One region of the Devosia sp. LjRoot3 genome, then DNA from elsewhere that is predicted to be linked to it. Evidence: riboswitches for the same ligand, from Rfam matches in the RefSeq annotation. Region 1 holds a riboswitch; the other holds the start of a gene.
The links. Region 1 has a riboswitch for FMN ahead of ACSQ2A_RS04645 (DMT family transporter). Riboswitches for the same ligand answer to the same signal wherever they lie in the genome.
Positions count from the first base shown of each region.

Region 2: linked by a shared signal. The riboswitch ahead of ribD (bifunctional diaminohydroxyphosphoribosylaminopyrimidine deaminase/5-amino-6-(5-phosphoribosylamino)uracil reductase RibD) and the one ahead of ACSQ2A_RS04645 (DMT family transporter) in region 1 are both predicted to bind FMN.

Region 1 covers NZ_CAXUPK020000001.1:954,968-961,604, forward strand. Annotated here, with positions in the region: gene ACSQ2A_RS04635 (bifunctional 5-dehydro-2-deoxygluconokinase/5-dehydro-2-deoxyphosphogluconate aldolase) at 1-672, opposite strand, end outside; gene ACSQ2A_RS04640 (MurR/RpiR family transcriptional regulator) at 812-1,651, opposite strand; gene ACSQ2A_RS04645 (DMT family transporter) at 1,732-2,703, opposite strand; FMN riboswitch at 2,803-2,951, opposite strand; gene ACSQ2A_RS04650 (aldo/keto reductase) at 3,129-5,132, opposite strand; gene ACSQ2A_RS04655 (helix-turn-helix domain-containing protein) at 5,293-6,207, shown strand; gene ACSQ2A_RS04660 (CHASE2 domain-containing protein) at 6,219-6,637, shown strand, end outside.
Region 2 covers NZ_CAXUPK020000001.1:702,038-708,674, reverse strand. Annotated here, with positions in the region: gene ribB (3,4-dihydroxy-2-butanone-4-phosphate synthase) at 1-365, opposite strand, end outside; gene ACSQ2A_RS03445 (riboflavin synthase) at 341-949, opposite strand; gene ribD (bifunctional diaminohydroxyphosphoribosylaminopyrimidine deaminase/5-amino-6-(5-phosphoribosylamino)uracil reductase RibD) at 950-1,948, opposite strand; FMN riboswitch at 2,036-2,187, opposite strand; gene ACSQ2A_RS03435 (YoaK family protein) at 2,397-3,074, opposite strand; gene ACSQ2A_RS03430 (glycoside hydrolase family 32 protein) at 3,297-4,976, opposite strand; gene ACSQ2A_RS03425 (NosD domain-containing protein) at 4,979-6,352, opposite strand; gene ACSQ2A_RS03420 (ABC transporter ATP-binding protein) at 6,427-6,637, opposite strand, start outside.

The DNA.
Region 1 (6,637 bases):
CAGAACCGTCTGCAGGTGCTTGGAAACCTCATCCGAAGCGATATAGCGGCTGTCGCCCGCATCGTGCCCCGCCAGCCCCCAAAGGTTCGGTCGATAGTCGATATCGAACACGATCCTTGAGCCATTCGCCTTGGCGATCCGCATCGCCTTGCGCTGCGCCGCATCGCTATTAGGTTTGGCAAAGTGCGTGCCGGTTACCAGCACCGCCTTGGCCGACCGCACGAAATCCTCGTCGATATCGCCTTCGTCCAGCGCCGCATCGGCGCAATTGTCGCGATAGAAAATCAGCGGAAACGATTTGTCATTCTCGACCGACAGCAGCACCAGCGCCGTTAACCGTTCAGGGTCGGTCACAACCCCCTTGGTCTCGACGCCTTCTCGCTGCAACTGCTCGCGAATGAAGCGCCCCATCTGCTCATTGCCGACGCGCGTGATCAGCGCCGACTTCAGCCCCAGCCGCGCCGTGCCAACCGAAATATTGGTCGGGCACCCGCCCACCGATTTCGCAAAGCTGCCGATATCTTCGAGCCGCGTGCCGATCTGCTGGCCATAAAGGTCCACCGAGGCCCGGCCAATGGTGATCACATCGAGCGTCTTGTCAGAATTCACCAATTTCCTCCCGGGTCGGCTCTCCCCTCCGTCGTCATTGCCGGGCTTGTCCCGGCAATCCATCTTGGGGAGGCATGGACCACCGGGACAAGCCCGGTGGTGACGGTAACTGGAAGGCCGATTATTGGCCTTCTCTCTGGGAGGAATTGAAACACATCTTCCAAATCAGTTCAAATATAGAATTTCTGTTCCATCAGAAAAATCACCCCCGCCGACGCTCTTCGGCAATGGCCACAGCCAGCGCCATGGCAAAGGCCATGCTGGCCGAAAGCGAGCGGAACCCCGCATGATCAGCCTCGACCAGTTCGAACCAGATGGTCGAACATTCCGCCAGCGGTGAAAACGCCGAGTCGGTCAGCGACACCACAGGAATACCCCGCGCCGCCAGCGCCGAGGCCTGCGCTACCGTCTCCGGCGCATAGCCCGAAAAGCTCACCGCGAAAGCCGCGTCACCCTCGTCGGCGAGCGCGAGCAGATCGTCATCGATCCCTGACGCTGTCCCGGCGATCTGGCAGCGGATTTTGAGCTGGGAGAGCGCATAGGCCATGTAAGTCGCAATCGGGTAGCTTCTCCGTCGCGCAATCAGGTGAATGGTGCCTGCCGATGCTAACAGTCTGCTAGCGGATTCGAACTTTTGCGGGTCGATTGCGGCACTCAAATTATCGAGGCTGCGATGCGCCGCACCGACAAACGAGTTGAGAATCGCCGCCGATCCGGCAGCCACTGCATCTCCGCCCTCAAGCTCGGCCAGCCGGTCTTCATAGCTGGAATTTCGCTCGCGTAGCCGCGCGCGAAACACCGCCTGCAGCGCCGAAAATCCATCAAAACCAAAGGTTTGTGCAAACCTGACCAGTGTCGAAGGCTGCACCTCGGCATCCGTCGCAATACTCGCCGCCGTGCCAAAAGCGATCTCGTCGGGGTTATCCAGCGCAAAGGCCGCCACCTGCGCCAGGCGCTTGGGCAATTCGCGTCGCCTTTCCAGGATAAGCGTCCGCAGCGCCTCGAAATTCTTCGGCGCGCCCTGATTCTCTCCCCGGTCCATGCGAGTCCCCTAAAATGCCAACGCCGGCAATATCGCATTGCCGGCGTCAGATTTGGAAGGATTATTCTACGCTTGGAACGCTACGCCGCCGCGAAGTTGGAGGGCCGGTCGCGACCCTCCACGAGATAGAGGAACAGCGAAGCAAGGATGATCAGCGCGGCACCCGGCCAGAACCAGATCGACGGCACCTGGCCGAGCACAACCCAGCCCACGATCGCCCCGAGCGGCACCTTCAGGTCGCCGAATGGCTGCAGGAAGGTCGCATCGGCCGCGCGGTAGGCAAAGCTCAGCAGATATTGTGCCGCAGCCGTCAGGGCGCCGAGCAGCAGGAGCAGCAGCAGGCCGGTACCGGAGGGCAGGGCCAACGGAAAGCCGGGGGCCGCGCCAGCCGGCAACACCCACGAAAAGAGGGTGACCAGCAATAGAATGGCCAGATGGTTCGGGGTGATCAGCACCAGCAGCGAGATGGTCAGCGTCTCAGGGCTTTCACCCTTCTGCGTCAGGTACTTGGTGAGAATGTCGGTCGTTGCCCATAGTGCTGCCGCAAGGATCGGCACGAAAGTTTGCCACGTAACCCCGTCCGCACCAACGCCCGAGACGATGATTGCGCCGGCAAAGCCCATCAGTGCAGCCCCGATCCGGGCCGTAGAGGCTTTTTCGCCCAGGAACAGCGTTGAGCCGAGAATGATGAACAGCGGCCCGGTGGCAAGCAGCGTCACCATCTGCCAGATCGGAACGCCCGAGGCAAAACCATAGACGAAAACATGCACGCCCAATGCCGAGGCAAAGGCGCGGATTTCATGGGCGAGGGGATGACTGGTGCGCAGGTTCTTGAAGCCGATGCGAAGGATGATCGGCAGCGCCAGGATGGAGGCAATGACATATTGCCAGAAGGCCATGCCGGTCGAACTCATGCCAAACCCGCCATATTCGATCGGCGTCGGCAGAACCGATTGCAGCGTGTTGGAGCCGGCAAAAGCCAGGCTTGCGGCCAGCATGAAAATGGCGCCCGAAGTGGCGCTGGCATGTGAAGAAGAGGAAATCTGGTTCATATGTCGTCCTTTCCGTAACCAGTTTCCCCAGGGTTACGGGAAGGCGACGCAGAACTCTGCCCGCGCAAAAACGCGAGCATAGTCAGGCGCTTGAGGCCAACCCATTCTCTTTCATCCGGACTATGACCGTCGGCTCCGGAATCACACCGGATCTGCTGACCTTTCGACCTTTCGGCCAAAAGCGCTCGCGGGCTTGGCGTTTCCGCCTTACCGCCGGTGGGGAGTTTCACCCCGCCCTGAGAATTGCATGAGATCGTAATCCCACGATGGATAACATAGGGCAGGGACGTTGCCCTGGCAACTCGGCCAGAGGGTACAAACTGTCTTCCCAGGGTGAACAGTCGAAACGAATATGCCAGTCATTCTCCCGCAACGAAAAAGGGGCCCGTCGCCGGGCCCCTTGATCTATCTAGCTTTTTCGCGATTTAGCCTTCGAGCCACTGCACCTGTTCCGGCGTCAGCTTGATCTCGAAAGCCTTGAGGCTGTCTTCGAGTTCGACCAGACGGCGCGGCCCGATCAGCGGCACGCTGGGGAAGGGCTGGGCCAGCACATAGGCCAGCGCCACATGGATCGGATTGTGGCCAATCTGCTTGGCAAGCTCGATGGCCCGATCGCGGCGACCAAAGTTCTGCTCGTTGTACCAGACCCTTACCAGTTCCTCGTTGTCGGTCTTGTCCCGTCCGGCAAGGTCGGTGAAGAAGCCACGAGCCTGGCTCGACCAGGAGAAGTTGGTCACCTGACGGTCGATCAACCACTGCTTGTATTCCGGCGTCGACGAGGTGACGCAGCCGCCCCAGATCGGGTCGAGCATTTCGGCCAGCGCAAAGTTGTTGCTCAGCGCCTGCGGCTTGGCCTTGCCGGTGCGCTCGGCATAGGCAATCGCCTCGTCCATGCGCTCCTTGGTCCAGTTCGACCCGCCGAAGGGCCCGCGAATCCGCCCGGCTTTCACCTCGGCATCCATGGCATCGACGAACTCACCCACCGGCACATCAAGATTGTCGCGGTGCATGAAATAGACGTCGACATAATCCGTCTGCAGGCGATCCAGCGTCTGGGTCAGCTGCTTGGCGATGACATCGGGATAGACGAGCGGCGAATGCGCGCCCTTGCCGATCACCACGGCGTCTTCGCGTACACCACGGCTCTTCTGCCATTCGCCAAAGAGCTTTTCGGTATAGCCGCCGCCATAGATGAAGGCGGTATCGAAAATATTGCCGCCGCGTTCCCAGAAGGCATCGAGCAGGATCGCGCCCGAGGAAAAAGTCTTGAAATCCTCAAAGCCCAGCGCAACCGCCGAAGCCTGCTTCTTGAGACCCGGAATGGAACGCTTCGGAATGACGCCGGTATTCGGACCAAGCTTGCGATTGTCCAAGGTCTTGACGCGGTTGGTGTATTTTTCGACCGAATATTCGATGCCCGCATCGCGGCGCCACTGGTCGAGCACGCGCGCATTGCCAAGGCTATCCGCCCAGCTCATGCCCGGCGCCGGAAACTCCTGCTTGCCTTCGATAATGGCGAGCGAGGCGGCATCGGCTTCAAAGGAATAGACATGCGCCGTCTCGTTGACGCTCACCGTCTCGGTCTTGCCACCCTTGATGATGTCGATGCGGCCAAGGCCCTGATCGCGATTGCCATTGGCAAACCAAAAATCCGGCACTTCGATCCGGCCTTCCGAACCATGGATGCGCAGCACATTGTCGAGGTTCGCCATCACCGCACAGGAAACCTGCGCCACAATGCCATTCTCGAACGTCAGGATGGCGGCCGCCCAGTCGTCGGTGCCTTCCTCGTTAAGCTTGGCAGTGCCCGAAACCTTCACCGGATCGGCAAACGGTTTTCCCAGCGTCGCGCCGGCAATCAGCCGCGCCATCGAAACCGGATAACCGCCCACGTCCAGAATGCCGCCGCCGGCCAGCGCCGAGGCGAACAGACGGTGCTGCGGCTGGAACTTGCCCATCGAGAAACCAAAGCTCGACTGGATCATCCGCACTTCGCCAATGGCGCCGGATTTGACCAGGTCGAGCAACTGCTTCACCTGCGGGTGCAGGCGATACATGAAGGCTTCACCGGCAAAAGTGCCGGCCTTCTTGTGCGCATGGAACACGGCGTCGATTTCATGTGCCGAAAGCGCCAGCGGCTTTTCCACCAGCACATGCTTGCCCGCTTCTGCCGCCTTGATCGCCCATTCGGCGTGGCCGGTATGCGGTACGGCGATATAGACGGCGTCGATCTCCTTGTCGGCCAGCAGCGCGTCATAGCCATTGACCACGCGCACGCCCGGAAAATCCGTGGCAAGGTTCGGCTTGCTGGGGTCGCGCGTGGCAATGGCCGCCAGGACGCCGTGCTTGGAGCCGTTGACCCCGCCGCGGAATGCCTTGGCAATGCTGCCGGGCCCGATAATGCCCCAGCGAATCTTCTTGTCGGTCATGGTCTGCTCCTCAAATATCCATCGGCCAAGACAGGCGGCGCGGCAGGTTTCAAAACCCCGCGCATTCTCCTCCCTTGCTCTTGTGCCGAGCGATACCTAAGCTATCCACTCCTCATGAGCCGTCGCTCTTATCGGGTATTTCAAATTGGCGGATAGTAAGATGGTGGAGCGCGGCTATTACGAGCCGGCCCTCGACGGCGTGGAGAACCTTCCCACCGAACTCAACATGTTCCATGCCTCGCCCCTGCTGATGCGCTCGGCGCATTGGCATGCGCAGGTCGAGGTGAACTATATCATTCGCGGGTGGGCCCACTATGCCATGAGCGGCTACGAGGTGCGTTTCGGCGCCGGCGATCTCGCCCTCTTCTGGGGCGGCCAGCCGCATCGCCTCGACGACGCCTCCGAAGACCTCGTCTATGCCGGCGGCCACCTGCCGCTCGTGCACTTCTTCCGGCTGCGCCTGCCACAGGGCGTGCAGGCCGGTCTGATGCAGGGCGCAGCCCTCGTTACCCGCGCCACTGACGCCTCCGACCCAATCAATTTCGTCCGCTGGAACGATTATGTCCGTTCCGGTGATCCGCTGAAAATCAGCATGGCTGTGGACGAGTTGCTGCTGCGGATCGAACGCATTCGCTTCGCGCCCTACGAGCTGTCCTCTGGCCACCATGCCGGGTCGAACAGCCAGTCGACCGACCAGCACATTTCGCCCATCGTCGTTCGCATCTGCGACTATATCGCCGACAATTTCCGCGAAGACATCGACTCCGTCGACATCGCCGTCGCCGCCGACGTGCATCCCAAATACGCCATGACGGTCTTCAAGAAATGCACCGGCATGACGCTCAACGACTATGTCAGCCTCATGCGCCTCTCCTACGCCCAAGCCCTCTTGATGCGCGACGATGCCAATGTGTTGCAGGTTGCCATGGATAGCGGTTTTGGCTCGCTCAGCGCCTTCAACAAGCTCTTCCGCAAGATCGCCGGCATGTCGCCCAGCGATTTCCGCCGCGATCTGCGCTCTCGCCCGAGCTCGGTCCTGCCGCAGCGTGTCGCGGCCTGCACGCCCTACAATTGAGGGCAGGGGCCATGGGCAGGCGGCTTGCGGCGCTTACTCTGGGCCTTCTCGTCATTCTCGGTCTCGTCGCGCTCCGGGTGACCGATCCCTATCCGGTCCAGGTAGCGCGCGAGACCAGTTTTGACGTCTTCCAGCAGCTAAAGCCCCGCACTGCGCCGGACGGCCTGCCGGTCCGCATCATCGATATCGATGAAACATCCATGGCCGAAGTCGGCCAATGGCCCTGGCCCCGCGAAACCCTGGCGCGCCTCTCCGAGCGCTTGACCGAACTCGGCGCCGCCGCCATAGCCTTCGATATCCTCTTCAGCGAGGCTGAGCGCGGTTCCGACGCTGACGAGAATTTCGCCAAAACCCTGGCAGCCGGCCCCACCATTCTGGGTCTCGCCCAAAACGGCAGCGCGCTCCCCGTCACCACCCCGGCCAAGGCCGG
Region 2 (6,637 bases), 250 kb from region 1:
GGCGAGACGATATCGTCCGGCGTCACTTCGGACGACGCCGCCAGTCGCATCGTGTGGGCGCGATCGGCCGCTGAAATACCGGTGGAGATACCCTCGCGGGCCTCGATAGATACGGTGAAGGCCGTCGACCGACGCGTGCGATTGTCACGCACCATGGGGCGTAGACCGAGATGATCGACCTGCGCGCCGGTGAGCGCGAGGCAGACCAGTCCACGGCCATGCATGGCCATGAAATTGACTGCCTCCGCCGTGGCAAACTGCGCCGGCAGCACGAGGTCGCCTTCGTTCTCACGATCCTCGTCATCGACGAGGACGATCATACGCCCCTCTTTCAGGGCGCTCAGGGCTTCAGATAGGGCAGGCATAGCCGCTCCACATACTTGGCGATAACATCGACTTCGACATTGACCTGGTCGCCCACGGCGAGGGCGTGCAGGTTAGTGTGGGTCCAGGTGTGAGGGATGATCATCACCCCGACCTGGAACCGCACGTCGGCTTGCGAAATGGAATTGATGGTCAGGCTGATGCCGTTGAGCGCAATCGAGCCTTTGGCGACGCAATAGCGGGCCAATTCCGCGTCCACATCGAAGGCGAGCCGATAGGCGCCGGCCTCCTCGGTCGCCGAGACCAGTGTGGCCCGGCCATCGACATGACCCTGGACCAGATGCCCCGAAAGCCGCGTTTCCAGGCGAACCGAGCGTTCGAGGTTGACGGCATCGCCAACCTCGATGGTGCCGAGCGTGCTGCGCGCCAGCGTCTCGGGACTAAGGAAGAACTCGGTCCTTCCGCCGATCTCAAGCGAAGTGACGGTGAGGCAGACGCCGTTGACGGCGACACTTTCTCCAAGCTCAAGGTCGGGGTAGCCCGTCGTGATCGCCAGTCTCAGGCTTGCACCGACTGGCTCGGCGACCTCCACCTTGGCGAGGCGTTGAATAATGCCGGAAAACATCTAGGACCTTTCTGTCAGGGCGAATGAATGGGGTTGGGAAAGCACCTCGACGCGATCAGGGCCGTCTTTGTCGGCGGTGATGCGGACATGCTCGTCCCAGAACGGGCTGACGAGCACGCTCTCGGTGAGCAGCGGACCCGCTTCGACCAGCACTTCGAGAGCACCGGCCTCTCCCAATTGGTGCAACGCGTCGGCGAGGGAGTGAGGGAGCAGGACGCGAAAGCCGCGCGCCGTCGCGGCGTCGATATAGTTTGTGGAGACGCGTCTGCGTCGGTCTAGAATGGCCAGGTGGCGGTTTCTGCTTACAAAATCAGGCACATGACGCACCGTGAACTCGGGTGCGTCTGCGAGAATCGTGCCGGAACCGGTGAGCACGGCGTCCGCCCGACGGCGCAGCTCGTGAGCCAGTTTCAGCGAGTCTTGGGAGGTGAACGTCTTTTGCCCGCGGGGTGGAATCATGGCCCCACTACCGTCCACCGCCTGCTTGACGGTTACCCACGGAAGGCCCGTTAGCATGCGTTTCGCAAAAGGCTCGACCAAGCGCTGTGCGCTGGCGGCAAGGCTGGGATCGAGGGCGCCGATGCTCCGGACGGTCAGCCCTGCCGCCCGCAGACGTTCAGCGCCGCCTCCAACTACGGCGGGATTGGGATCAGCCGCACCGATCCAGACGGCCTTTGCCGTTGTGCTCAGGATGGCTTCAGAGCAGGGCGGTGTGCGCCCGAAATGATTGCAGGGTTCGAGCGTGACGACGATCGTGTGGATCGCCCCGCCAAGACCTTTTGCCCGGCACTCCGCGATTGCCAAAGCCTCGGAGTGGCTCGTGCCGGCCCGTTGATGCGCGGCGACCGCCAGCACGTTGCCGGATGCCTCGAGGATCGCGCAGCCGACCGGCGGGTTGGGCGCAGTAGCGCCCACGAAGGCCCGAGCAGCGTCCAGTGCCAGGCGAAACGCCAGTGCAACGGCGTCTGGGGAGGGAGATTGTTCTGGCTCAGTACCCATGCTTCGTCCTTGGTGACGACGAAGCTCAGGGCGCATGACGACAAGTGGCGCCCATTCCGGCGCGGAATGGTCGCTTGCTAGACAGTCATGTGTTCTCTTCCATCCGGACTATACCGTCGGCCTCGGAGTTGAACCGAGTCTGCTGACCTCTCTCCTTACGGAAAGAGCGCTCGCGGGCTGATGCAGCTTTCGATGCAAACACCGCCGGTGGGGAATTGCACCCCGCCCTGAGAACGTCTGCCCGACCTACATGGCCGAGCAGGGCCCACATAGGCCGCTCGGACGGCAATTGCAATGGGTGGTATAGGTCTCGGCCACCAAGGTTTGTCTGCTTCCGAAATCGCCTAGGCGATCTGAATGCCCGCGATAGGGCGTATGCGGCCCTCGAGTGCGCGCAGCGATAGTGGCCGAGAATGGGTGCGATGCAGAAGAGAGGCACTACTCGTATCTAGGCGCCGCCTCTAGCCCTATGTGCCTCTGGTATCCCGATCGCCAATAAGGCTATCCCTGCGATGATCAGCAGCCATCCGTCGATGAGCAAGTAAGCGAAAACGCCAAGGACGCCGCCGGCAAGAAATGCCGTGAGCGTAAATAGGGACAGCCGGAAGCGGGGCGCGGGTTGACCGCGCACCAGGGCGGCCAGACCTAGTCCGATATCTGTGGCCATGCCCGACACATGCGTCGTTCGAACGCGTGCATCGCTGATGCGCGTCGTCGCTGCGTTCTGCACGCCCATGATGAAGCTAAGGCAGATAACAAGACCTGTCTGAAAGCCACGAAAGAACAGTGCTATGGGTCCAAGTAGCAGCAGCAGACCAGCCTCGAGCAGCACGCTATAGGCATAAATACCCCGCACGCCTCGCTGCCGACCGATTTCAATCATGAATCCTGAACAGCAAGCTCCCAAAATGAAGGACACGATCATCGCCGCGAACAATGCGGCGGTGTCCAGCCGGCCCAGGGCAAGATGATCGGACAGACTAGAGACGTTGCCCGTCATGTTGGCGGAGAAGAAGCCCGCTGCCTGGAACCCGGCCCCATTGAGTGCGCCTGCCACACCTGCCAGCAAGGTGGCTAGCTTCAGATCGATATCGACAGTTCGCTGATCACCTTCGCGAATAAGCATATTCTGGCACCTGTCGCAGAACGAACCTCGGCCGAAATACGGCCGAGGCGACACTTCATTCGATCTGACCGGGCAAGCTCGAGTCGGGCAAGGGCAAACACTCGCGTAGGCGATCCGGTGCCCCATTAAGCAAAGTTCGAGATCATGCGTTCCGCGCTCGGGTTTGTGCCACTCCTGTCGGCAAGATCATGTCTCGCCTTTCTGTTTGCTATCAGGCTATCACTAGCTGGCAGACGCGCTCTTGCGCTCAAACACACACACTTCTGCGGCCGACGTGACCACAATTCTGTCCGGCGTGATGTTCGTGTAGCTGCGCCGTGTGCCGCAAACGGCGCCCCCTTCTCCGAACACCTCGAGGATGCCGCGGTCGTGGAACACGAGAAGGACCGTGGCTGACTCGAGGGCCGCATCGTAGCGGATCTTTCCATCATCTTGCGGCAAGCGTATCGAGAGTCGGCCGTTCAAAATGGTGACCTCAAAGGAAAGGGCAGCCCCCGACATTGCCATGATCCTGGTACCCTCGAGCGCTCCCTTCAGACGTATTTCGGTTGGAACATCGCCCAGCGCAAAGCTCCCGTCCAACTCCGGGGGTAGCAGACGCGTGGGCCAAGCTTTGTCGAGTTCCCGAGCAGGCCGCATCAGCAGCCGCCCTGACGGATCGAGGGCAAGTTCGCGCGGCAGGGACATCTCGCCCGAATAGGGAGAACCCGGCGGCTTGCGATATTCCCAGTTGAAGAGCCAGGCAAAGGCGATTTGCCGCTCGTCCGCGGCAAAACTCTGCATGGCGTAGTAGTCAGTGCCGAAGTCGAGGATCTGCAGGTCGCCGGTACTCGGAACGAATGTGTCGTTCCGAAAGTCGCCGACTATTGCAAACAGCAGGTTATGGCGACCACTCTCCGGCTCGGTATAGCCGACAAATCCCATGATCATCACCCACTTGCCATCGAGCGGGAAGAAGTCGGGGCATTCGACGGCACGGGCGCCGTTCTGGCGATAATGGGCCGGGGCGCGGTAGAGCGGACCGAGATAGGTCCAGTCCATCAGGTTGGGCGAGCCGTAGAGCAACACGGCGGGATCGCCATGCAGCGCGGCGCCCAGCACCATGCGATAGGCCCCTGCCCCCTCGTCCCACCACACTTTCGGGTCGCGAAAGTCGTGTTCGACGCCATCGTCGACCGGTCGGGTATCGAGAATGGTTTCCGCGCCCGACAGGTGCAGCATGCCCCGGTCCGGTCGCCCCAGCTTCTGGATTTCCCGGTAGCCGGTGAAGAGATCGTAGGCCGGGAGGCGCTCGGTATAGAAGAACATCAGGCTACCATTCCGATCCCGGAAGGCATTGCCCGAAAAGGCACCGCCGGTAGCGCCGAGCCGCCACAGATTCTGTTCGGGATGCAGGAAGACCGGCATGTGGGTCCAGTTGAAGAGGTCCTTGCTGACCGCATGACCCCAGTGCATTGGCCCCCAATCGGTGCCAGCCGGATGGAACTGGTAGAACATGTGCCATGTGTCCCCGATCCGGCACAACCCGTTGGGATCGTTCATCCATTGGCGGATCGGCGAGAAATGCAGGGTCGGACGCAAAGGGTCGGACGCCATCCAGTCTTCGATTTCGGAACCGCTGCGCAGAACCACGCCATCGGCGCCAAACTCCCAGACAGTGATGCCCGCGTGTTCGACTGTATTGGGGTCATAGCCATAGGCCCAGAGAATGGCCTCGGGCCTATCGCAGTCGAGGGTAATCGACGAGGCTTCGCGATGCTGGTAGCTGAAAAACTCCGGATGCGCCGCCAAGGCAGGAACCCGCCAGAGCACCGCCTCGCCTTCGGTGATGCGAATGGTTCCCGGCCCCTCGGCCCAGAATTCGAGCCGATAGCCTGCGGCAAGGGTAACATTTGCTTGCACGGTCAGGGCCTTGCTTCCGTAGCGCCTTGGCCGCCGGGCACCGGCGTGCCGCGGAAGGCGTTGACCGCCCGATCGATCTCAACCTGTGCTTCGCTGCCGGAGTCGAGAATGACGTTCTGGGTCGAGCCGGGTTCGACCTTGACGGCCACCACGTCGAGGCGGGTCAGGCTGCCTGTTGAGAGTATGGCCTCGACCTGCGTGGCAAAACAGGCGCTGTTGGGTGCATCGTCCTCCTGCGCCGGCTCAGTTGTGGCAACGACGTGATTGTTGGCGACATAGTTTCCGCCCCCGGACACCAGTCGGATGATGACAGGCTTCTGGCCAGCGGGCTTGAGGAGCCGCGCATCAATCGACTCCGAAATGTGGTTGGCGATCACCGAATTGTTGTCGCCATTGATATGCAGAAGCCCGAACTGATCATCGAGTCCGTTGTCATAGCCCTTCATCGGCGCCCAGGGCTCACGATCCCGGAGGAAATGATTTGATGAGACCAGGTTTTCCGAGCAGTTCTCCGAAAAGATCAGCATGCCCGGATAAAAGGAATGGAGCCTGTTCCCGGTAATGGAAGAGCGTGCCACGCCCGAGAAATGCACGCTGCTTCTGCCGCGCGGAAACACATTATTGCCGCTGACCAGCAGACCACCAAAGTTCTCGGCGAAGATCGAATGGCCATCATAGCCAGCGCCGATAAGATTGTTCGAAATCTTCGAAGCCTGCCCCATACCGCGCAATTCGAGGCAGTTGCCGCATTCGGCGATGAAGTTGTTATCAACCGTCAGCGCATCTGAGTGATGCGCGACAATGCCGTGCTCGAGATAGATGAGCCCCATGCCGGTAATGCGGAACGAGTCATTGGCGCTGGCGATATGAATACCCGTCTTGCCATTGCGGTAGGAATTCTCGGGATCGCCATCCGGGACATGGTCTTCAAAATGCAGGCCGTCGATGCAGAAATCGGCGAACTCGATCGAGCTGAGGCGCGGATTGCCGTCGCGTTTGACGAGGAACGCGGCGCGGACATCGTCGCCCGCCATATCGGCAGGCAGGTCGACCAGCACACGGCTGCCTCCTGGCCAAATCTCGTGCCAGTTCCTGATTTCGTCGGCGGGCGTGTTGAAACGGATGCTGGACGAGGTGAAGCCGTGCCCCGAACCAACAATTCTGAGATAGCTGATATCGATAAGAACCTGGGTAGCCAGGCGGTAGTCACCCGGCGGGATGTAGATCACCGCGCCCGGTTTGCCGCCGTCCCGAATATCGCGATCTGCCTGCCGATTTTTGATATCGGCGATGATGCTGTTGATGACCGCACCAATATCCTTGCTCGGATCGCCCGCTGGCCAGCGGGTGACATCGTAGGCATTGGGGCTGGTCATGGAGAGGTCTTTCTCAACTTGAAATGTGTTCTGGCCGCCCGACACCGGGGCCTGCTGCAGGTTCTGCATGTCGGTCACCAGATGCTTTCGCGGGTGTCTGGGTCGAAGAAGTGGAGGTTGTGCGGGGTAATCGCGAGGCGCGCCCGATCACCGGCGCGCAACTGGGTGCGTGGCGAAAAACGTCCCACGGCAGTTCGGCTCATGGTCTCGGCAGCGGCGATATCGGGATCCTCAGCATCAACCCAGGTGGCATCGAGCGCCAAATGCACCATGGTTTCGGCGCCC